Regions from separate parts of the Rhodococcus sp. 27YEA15 genome, predicted to be linked through region 1. Evidence: riboswitches for the same ligand, from Rfam matches in the RefSeq annotation. Region 1 holds a riboswitch; the other holds the start of a gene.
What was found. A riboswitch is a leader RNA that binds a small molecule or an ion and turns the genes downstream of it on or off. The one in region 1 is predicted to bind S-adenosylmethionine.

Region 1 (4,417 bases):
TGCATCCCAGCCGAGGCCGACTGCGACCCTACTCAGGTTGGGTGCGGCCTTGGACAGAGATACGTTGCCGCCCTTGGCAAGTGTGACGCCCATCGAGGTTCCTCTCATTCGAACGAAGGTTTGTCTCTTCGTTCGGGGTGCTGATTGGTCGGTTCCGTATTCACACTACCGTGAGCGGGATGTGCGTTGCCGCAGAGCTGAGATCGTGGCGGTGTCGTTCGAATCGGATCGTCGCGGACCGGCCGAAAAGAGGGCGTGTTGTCGGATATCGGAGTGCTACGCCGAGTTCGCTTTCTGTTGGTCGTAGACACCCCGGGTCGACACCCGTGCTCGATTGACTAGTGTCGATGGTCGGAGACAGCGGTACCGAGGCGTCGGCGTCGACATCGTTCCGGGGAACAACGAGCGGAAGCGAGTAACCGATGAGTGCGCGAAATGCCGAGTATCCGCGTCCGAAACATTTCCTGGTCCATCTGAGCGATACACATCTGGTGGCCGAAGGTGAACTCTACGACGCGGTGGACGCGTCGAAGCGGCTGAGTCAGGTCCTCGACGGGCTCGTGGCATCCGGGGTCAAGCCTGATGCGTTGGTGTTCACCGGCGATCTGACCGATCAGGGAGATCGTGACGCGTACGCGACGCTCAAGGAGATTGTCGACCCGGTGGTCGAGGAACTCGGTACGCAGATCATCTGGGCGATGGGTAACCACGACGACCGTGGTCAACTCAGGTCGGTACTGCTCGGTGAGGCGCCGAGCGAACTTCCGCTCGATCGGGTCTACGACATCGACGGTCTTCGTCTCGTCACTGTGGATTCGACGGTGCCCGGTCAACATTACGGTGAGCTCAGTGACCACCAGTTGGACTGGCTACGAAGCGAATTGACCGTTCCAGCGCGGGACGGCACCATCGTGGCGATGCATCACCCGCCGGTGCCGTGTGTCCAGGACCTGGCGGTGTTGGTAGAGTTGCGTGAGCAGTCTCGATTGGCCGATGTGCTGCGGGGCAGCGACGTACGCGCGATTCTGGCCGGTCATCTGCATTTCTCGACGTCGGCGACGTTCGCCGGAATTCCGGTGTCGGTGGCATCGTCGACGTGCTACACCCAGGATCTCAATGTGGTGGTGGGCGGGCAGCGTGGCCGAGACGGTGCGCAAGGCTGCAATCTCGTTCACGTCTACGACGAGACGATCGTGCATTCGGTGGTTCCGCTCGGGGAGTACGCGTCGGTGGGCGAGCCGGTGGCCGCAGCGGAAGCCGAGCGTCGCTTGGCGCGCGCGGAGGTTCGAATCCTCGAGAGCGAAACTGTCAGCCGCACCAAAGTGTGAGGTCACGGACCGCTGAAGCCGCCACAGCGGTACCGGGACGATTGTCGGTGCGGTGTCCGAGCACTATCGTCGGGGAAGGTGCAGAGCTCCAGCGATCAAGGACCGGCTAGCTGGACGGCAACCCTTCATGCCGATGGGGTGCCCCGGAATCACACCTGGTGATGCGTGAGATCGCGCATCGCAAGCGGCAGTTGCGGTACGCGAGCATCGGCGATCTCGATGCGTTCACGACCGGTACTGTGCGCTCCCGAGTGGTACTCGAACAGGAGTAAATGCCGATGACATCCTCTCTTCCCCTCCATCTCGCCGTCGCGCTCGACGGTGCGGGCTGGCACCCAGCTGCGTGGCGAGAACCGAACTCACGCCCGACCGAACTGTTCTCCGCGCCGTACTGGACCGACCTGGTGGCTACGGCGGAACGGTCGCTGCTCGATTTCGTGACCATCGAGGACAGTCTCTCGGTGCCGTCGAATCCGCTCGAACCGCTCACCGACGTGGTCGACGAGGTTCGGGCCCGCCTCGACGCCCATCTGGTGGCGGCGAGAGTGGCGCCGGTCAGCAAGAACATCGGGCTCATTCCCACTGTCACCACCATCCACACCGAACCCTTCCACGTTTCCAAAGCCATCGCGACATTGGACTACACCTCTGGCGGGCGGGCAGGCTGGCAGGTCAAGGTATCGGCCTCGGCATCCGAATCGGCGCATTTCGGCCGCCGTTCCATCCCGGCATTGACCGAGCAGGAGCGCGAATCGATTCACGGTGGCACACTCCCGGACTTCGTGAAGGAACTGTTCGACGAGAGCGCCGAAGCGGTCGAGATCGTTCGCCGACTCTGGGACAGCTGGGAAGACGATGCCGAGATCAGGGACGTCGAGACACGACGATTCATCGATCGGGACAAGCTGCACTACATCAACTTCGAGGGTGAATATCTGTCCGTGCGAGGCCCGTCGATCACGCCGCGGCCGCCGCAGGGGCAGCCGGTGGTGACCGCGTTGGCTCATCAGCGCGTACCGTACGAGCTGGCCGCTCGATCGGCTGATCTGGTGTTCGTCACGCCCCGCGACGACGGGCAGGTCACCTCGATTCTCGCCGAGGTGCGCACCGCACAGGACAGTGTCGGACGCAGCGGCCCTGATCTTCAGGTTTACGCCGACATCGTGATCTTCCTGGACTCGGCAACGGAGACCGGGCGCGCGCGGCTGGAGAGGTTGAATGCGCTGTCCGGCAAGGAATACCACTCCGATGCGGTGATCTTCACCGGCTCGGCAGCCGAGCTTGCCGATCGGTTGTCCGAGTGGCAGGGCTTGGGGCTCGACGGATTCCGTCTGCGTCCGGGAGTGGCGGTCGACGATCTCGATGCGATCTCGTCCGATCTGATTCCACTGCTGCAACAGCGTGGAGCCTTCCGAACCGAGTACCCCCACACCAATCTGCGCGGCCTGCTCGGCCTCTCGACCGAGGTCCCCAACCGCTACGCCGCCGACACGTCGGCCGCCTGAACGAGGAGTGTCAGATCATGAGTTCTCAGCAGCGTAAGCAGGTTATTCTGGGCGCCTACCTCGGTGGGGTCAACCACCACACCGCGTGGTGGGATCCCAAGGCGGGAAGCCAGATCGAGTTCGAGTCGTTCGCGCACACCGCCCGCACCGCCGAGCGCGGAAAGTTCGACTTCTTCTTCCTCGCCGAAGGTTTGGCGCTTCGTGAACGGGCCGGCCAGATCTTCGACCAGGACATCATCGGACGCCCGGACACCTTCACCGTCCTCGCATCACTGGCGGCGGTGACGAAGCATCTCGGTCTGGCCGGGACCATCAACGCGACCTTCAACGAACCGTTCGAACTGGCACGCCAATTCGCCACGCTCGACCAGTTGTCCGGCGGCCGGGCGGCCTGGAACGTCGTGACGTCCTTCGATGCCTTCACCGGTGGGAACTTCCGTCGCGGTGGGTACCTCGATCATGCCAAGCGTTACGAGCGCGCAGCGGAAACCGTTGCGCTGATCCGCGAGCTGTGGGACTCGTGGAGCAGCGACGACATCGTTGCCGACAAGGAGTCCGGTCGATTCCTGGCACGTCCGGATGCCGGTGAATTCGCGCATCACGGCGACCAATTCGATGTCAGTGGCCGATTCACGGTTCCGCGCAGCCCGCAGGGGCGGCCGGTTCAGCTGCAAGCCGGTGTGTCGCCACAGGGCCGTGATTTCGCGGCGGCGAACGCGGACGCGATCTTCTCGCCGTACGGCAGTCTGCCCGAGGCATCGGACTTCTACCGTGACATCAAGGCGCGGGCCGTGGCAGCGGGCCGTGCACCCGAGGACATCAAGATCCTGCCGTCGGCGAGCTTCGTCATCGGGACGTCCGAGGCCGACGCCATCGAGAAGTACCGGGAAGTCCGCAATCAGCAGGTCACCGGTCAGACGGCCCGGATTCACCTCGAACAGATCTGGAATCGTGATCTCTCGGCTTACGATCCCGAGGGACCACTACCCGACATCGATCCCGATCCCGAAGCGCCGCCGATCATCCAGGGTAAGGCCTTCATCTACCAGGACAGGTTCGCCACCGTCGCCAAGTTGCGGGCCGTCGCGGAGAGCAAGAAGCTCACTCTGCGAGAGGTCGTCATCGACCAGTTCGAGCGCGGACCGATCGTCGGCACCGCTGCACAGGTGGCAGAAAAGATCGATTCCTTCGTCCAACAGGACGGCTCGGACGGCTTCATCATCGGCTCGCATCTCGTGCCCACCGGTCTGGACGAGTTCGTCGACGACGTGGTGCCGCTCCTGCAAGATCGTGGTGTTCTGCGCAGCGAGTACACGGGTACGACGTTGCGTGAGAATCTGGGCCTCGCCGTACCGGCCGAACGCGAACCGGCCGCAGTGCGGTAACCACAAGATCGAATCCGCTAGGGTCGTCCGAAAGGGCGGCCCCAGCGGCGTTTTCAGAGCTCCCAGGGTGCCGGGATCGGGTAGTAGGCGTCGAGGAATTCAGTGATCTTGCGGGTGCGCAGTTCCAGATCTATTTCCGGGGCGCTGCCGTCGTTGAGGCAGAAGAAATCCACGGATCGGTGTGCCAGCAGCCGATCCA
Region 2 (4,417 bases), 2.7 Mb from region 1:
GGTCTCGCCCAGGACCACGTAGTCGGGGTCGCTGTCGGTCAAGACGTAGCCGATGTCGTGCAGTGCGGTGGTCAGACCGGATTCGCCGACGACGTACGCGCTGCCGCCGGGGCGCTGACTGGCGAGGAACGTCGCGGTGGCCAATGCCGACGTCCAGATGGACTCCTCCGGGATGTCGAGGCCGGAATTGAGCAGACGTGCACGCAGATCCCGCGGAGTCCGGATGGAGTTGTTGGTGAGCACCATGAACGGAATCTCGTTGGCCGTCAATTCGGCCAGTAGGGTGTCGGCTCCCGGAACCATGTGCTCCTCGTGGACGAGAACACCGTCCATGTCCATCAGGTACGTCCAGCCGGTCTGTTCCTCTGTGGTACTCATGTGTCCAGTATGAGCGAGCGGGCCTGAATGTGGGCAGTCAAGCCAGTAGCCGCCACAGTCCGATCAGGCCGACGACGACGATGGTCGCGCGCAGTGCCGTGGGGGAGAGGCGACGTCCGTACCGGGCGCCGAGTACGCCGCCGACGAGGGAGCCTGCCGCAATCAAACCTACTGCTGCCCAATTGATCTGATCGAATCGTAACGTGATGTACATGGCAGCGGCGACGATGTTGACCAGGAGTGAGAGCAGGTTCTTCGCACCGTTCATCCGTTGCAGGGTTTCCGGGAGTATGGCTCCCATCACCCCGATCAGGAGAATGCCTTGGGCGGCGGTGAAGTAGCCGCCGTAGATGCCGACCAGGAATGTCCCGGTGGTGAGCAACGCGAGTCGGTTCGCCGAGAGGCCGGTTTCTTCCGTCGAGCGTTTCTTCGCCCATGCCTGGATGCGCGGTTGCAGGACCACCAGTGCCAGTGCGAGTACCAGCAGGATCGGCACGATGGTCTCGAACAGTTTTTCCGGCAGATGCAGCAGCAGCCAGGAGCCGAGCACCGCACCGACGACGGACGCGGGGATCTGCCAGCGGAGACGGTTCCATTGACCGGCCAACTCGCGGCGGTACCCCCAGGTGCCGGAGACTCCGCCCGCCACGAGTCCGACCGCGTTGGACATCGTGGCGGTCACCGGCGGCATTCCGAATGCCACCAGAGTCGGGAAGGTGATCAGAGTGCCGCTGCCGACTACGGCATTGATCGCCCCGGCGCCGACCCCCGCCAGCAGGATGACAATTGCTTCCAGTCCGTTCACTCGGCAGAGGCTACGGCAGCAGTCGAGGGCTTCGAGCGCCCGGTTGGGTCTGCTGTCGACAGGCAAAGAATTAAACACGGCCCACCGGTGATGCGACAGGCTTGAAATCAAGACGATTCCAATACTATTTTTCGACTATTGTTATTGCAGCACAATGCAATACAGAATTTGACGATCTTCGATTCTGCGTCTAGTCTTTGGGCACCATCCAGAGCGACCGAGAGACCTGGCTCGTCGACGTCGCAGCAACCCCCCGAGTGATCGGGTGCGGGTGCTACCGCCAGGACCGATGGAGGAGTCTCATGGAAACCACCTCGCACGCCGGGCACAGTCGTCGTCACATAGATCTGTGCCGAACAGCCTCCTGTCACTGTCGCTGAGTCGACAGCGCGGACCACGGCTCTTCCGGCCGGTCCACGGTGCCGCCCCGCAGTGAAAACCATCTTCCTCCCCGGCTCACCGCCCCGTGCTCGACGCGACGGCGTTCGACGAGCTGCACTCGAAAGGCCTGTTCGCGATGTCCACCCACCCCCGGAGCTCACAGTGAGTGCGCCCACCGATGTTCGCAGCAAAGAGTCGGAGTACGAGAATCTGCCCGATTCCGAACTGGTAGTCGCCAGGACCTGGCATCCGGGCCAATGGGTGGTCAGTGTCGTAGTGCTGGTGCTGCTTGCGCAGTTCATTCACGGATTGGCCACCAACCCGGGTTGGGACTGGCCGACATTTGCCCAGTACTTCACGGCGAAGTCGGTACTGGCAGCGTTGTGGATGACCGTCAAGCTGACGTTGTGGGGCACGGTCCTCGGATTCGGAATCGGTATTTTCCTGGCGATCGGCCGACTGTCGAACAACCCCGTGCTTCAGGTGATTTCCTGGACGTACATCTGGGCTTTCCGCTCGATCCCGTTGATCGTGCAGTTGCTGTTCTGGTTCAACATCACCTACCTCTACCAGAGCTTGTCACTCGGAATCCCCTTCGGACCCGAATTCTTCACGTTCCAGGTCAGCGGTGTGATCGGCGGATTCACCGCCGCCGTCATCGGGCTGGCGCTGCATCAGGCGGCGTACTCGGCGGAAATCATTCGCGCCGGCATCATCTCCGTCGATCAGGGGCAGATCGAAGCGGCGCACTCACTCGGGATTCCGCGGGCCCGACAGTTCTTCAAGATCGTTCTTCCCCAGGCCATGCGTGGCATTCTCCCGAACGCCGCCAACGAGGTCATCGGACTGTTCAAGGGCACCTCGATCGTGTCCACCATGGCGATCGCCGAACTCTTCTACCAGGTCCAGGTGATCTTCGGACGCAGCGGCCGCGTGGTACCGCTGCTGATGGTCGCGACCATCTGGTACATCATCTTGACAACATTGCTCTCGATCGCCCAGTACTACATCGAACGGCACTATGCCCGCGGCTCGGCACGTTCGTTACCACAGACGCCGTTGCAGAAGATCCGAAGTAAATTCGTCGAGATCCGCGACGCGCGCCTCGACATTCCGAGAGGCGCTTCCCGATGAGCACAGAACTGGTCGACGGTACCGCAACCGAGGTAGTTGCAACCGCAGTAACCGAGGACACCGCGTATGCCGTGGAGGCACGCGGGATTCACAAGTCGTTCGGAACCCTGGAAGTACTTGCCGGCGTTGACCTGTTGGTGCGCAAGGGCGAAGTGACCGTGATCCTGGGGCCGTCCGGATCCGGTAAGTCGACGCTACTGCGTACCCTCAACCACCTCGAGAAAGTCGATCGGGGAACGGTGCGCATCGACGGTGAGCTGATCGGCTACCGGCGCAAGGGAAACCGACTGCACGAGTTACGTCCTCGAGAAGTTCTCAAGCAGCGTTCGCACATCGGTTTCGTATTCCAGAATTTCAATCTGTTTCCCCACCTGACCGCCCTCGAAAACGTGGTGGAGGCGCCGCTGTCGGCGCAGAAGCGTGATCGGGACGAGGTGTATCGCGAGGCGCGAGCATTACTCGAGCGAGTAGGAGTGGCGGACAAGGCCGATCAGTATCCGCGTCAACTCTCGGGCGGGCAGCAGCAGCGCGTCGCGATCGCCCGGGCACTGGCGTTGCGGCCGGCCGTCATCCTCTTCGACGAACCGACGTCGGCGCTCGACCCCGAACTGGTGGGCGAAGTGCTCGAGGTACTGGCGCAACTGGCCCGCGACGGTGCGACGTTGGTGATCGTCACTCACGAGGTGGGGTTCGCCCGCGAGGTGGCCGATACCGCGGTCTTCATGGACGGCGGCGTCATCGTCGAACAGGGCCCACCCTCCCAGGTGATCGACAACCCTACCCACGAACGAACGAAAGCTTTTCTCTCCCGCGTTCTCTGACGCGCACTCAGTTTGTTTCCCGAAAGGAAAAATAGATGTCTTCCCGATCCAAGCGCGCTACCTTCCTGATTTCGGCACTCGCCACGGTCGGATTGCTCAGTGCAGCGTGCAGCAGTGCCGATGCCGATTCCGACGCGGGCACCGTCACTTCCGCATCCGGCTACAACCTCACCGCGGACCAGGACCGGATCTCCACCGACAAGGTGGATTCTATTGCGGCGGAGGTCCCGCAGGACATTCGTGACCGCGGCACCCTACGCGTGACCGGCAGCGCCGGATCCGCTCCGCCGCTGCGTTTCTACGCCGACGACGACAAGACCCTCATCGGATCGGAAACCGACTTCGCCTACCTGATCGCGGACGTGCTCGGGTTGAAGGTGGATCTGCAGACGGCGGACTGGGCACAGAACTTCGTTCGCGTCGATTCGGGCGAGACGGATGCGTTCATCTCCAACGTGACGGTCACCGAAGAGCGTAAGGAAAAGTACGACTTCGCCACCTACCGCCTGGACACGCTCGCGTTCGAGGCGAAGAAGGGCTCCGGAATCTCCATCAAGGAACCCAAGGACGTCGCCGGGCGCAAGATCGCGGTCGGCTCCGGAACCAATCAGGAAGCGCTGCTGGTCAAGTGGAGTGAAGACAACGTAGCGGCCGGTCTGGCACCGACCGACATCGTCTACTACCAGAACACCACCGACTACTACCTGCCGCTGCAGTCCGGCCGTATCGACGCCTACTTCGGTCCCAACCCGTCCTCGCAGTTCCACGCCAAGCAGTCCGGTGAAACCGAAGTGGTGGGCGAGTTCTCCGGTGCCGGAGACAGTCTGCAGGGTCAGATCGCAGTGTTGGTGAAGAAGGACAACGGTTTGATCCAGGCAATCAGTGACGCCATCAACCA

Region 2: it holds a riboswitch for S-adenosylmethionine, as region 1 does, so the genes downstream of both, ABH922_RS18070 (amino acid ABC transporter permease) here and ABH922_RS05300 (LLM class flavin-dependent oxidoreductase) in region 1, are expected to answer to the same signal.

Annotation. Positions count from the first base shown of each region.
Region 1 is NZ_JBMHHW010000001.1:1,136,523-1,140,939, forward strand. Features, by position in the region: gene ABH922_RS05290 (TerD family protein) at 1-93, opposite strand, end outside; gene ABH922_RS05295 (phosphodiesterase) at 423-1,328, shown strand; SAM riboswitch class IV at 1,406-1,521, shown strand; gene ABH922_RS05300 (LLM class flavin-dependent oxidoreductase) at 1,607-2,833, shown strand; gene ABH922_RS05305 (NtaA/DmoA family FMN-dependent monooxygenase) at 2,851-4,218, shown strand; gene ABH922_RS05310 (stealth family protein) at 4,272-4,417, opposite strand, start outside.
Region 2 is NZ_JBMHHW010000001.1:3,877,502-3,881,918, reverse strand. Features, by position in the region: gene ABH922_RS18080 (HAD-IIA family hydrolase) at 1-378, opposite strand, end outside; gene ABH922_RS18075 (sulfite exporter TauE/SafE family protein) at 416-1,183, opposite strand; SAM riboswitch class I at 1,385-1,479, shown strand; gene ABH922_RS18070 (amino acid ABC transporter permease) at 1,727-2,698, shown strand; gene ABH922_RS18065 (amino acid ABC transporter ATP-binding protein) at 2,695-3,519, shown strand; gene ABH922_RS18060 (ABC transporter substrate-binding protein) at 3,555-4,417, shown strand, end outside.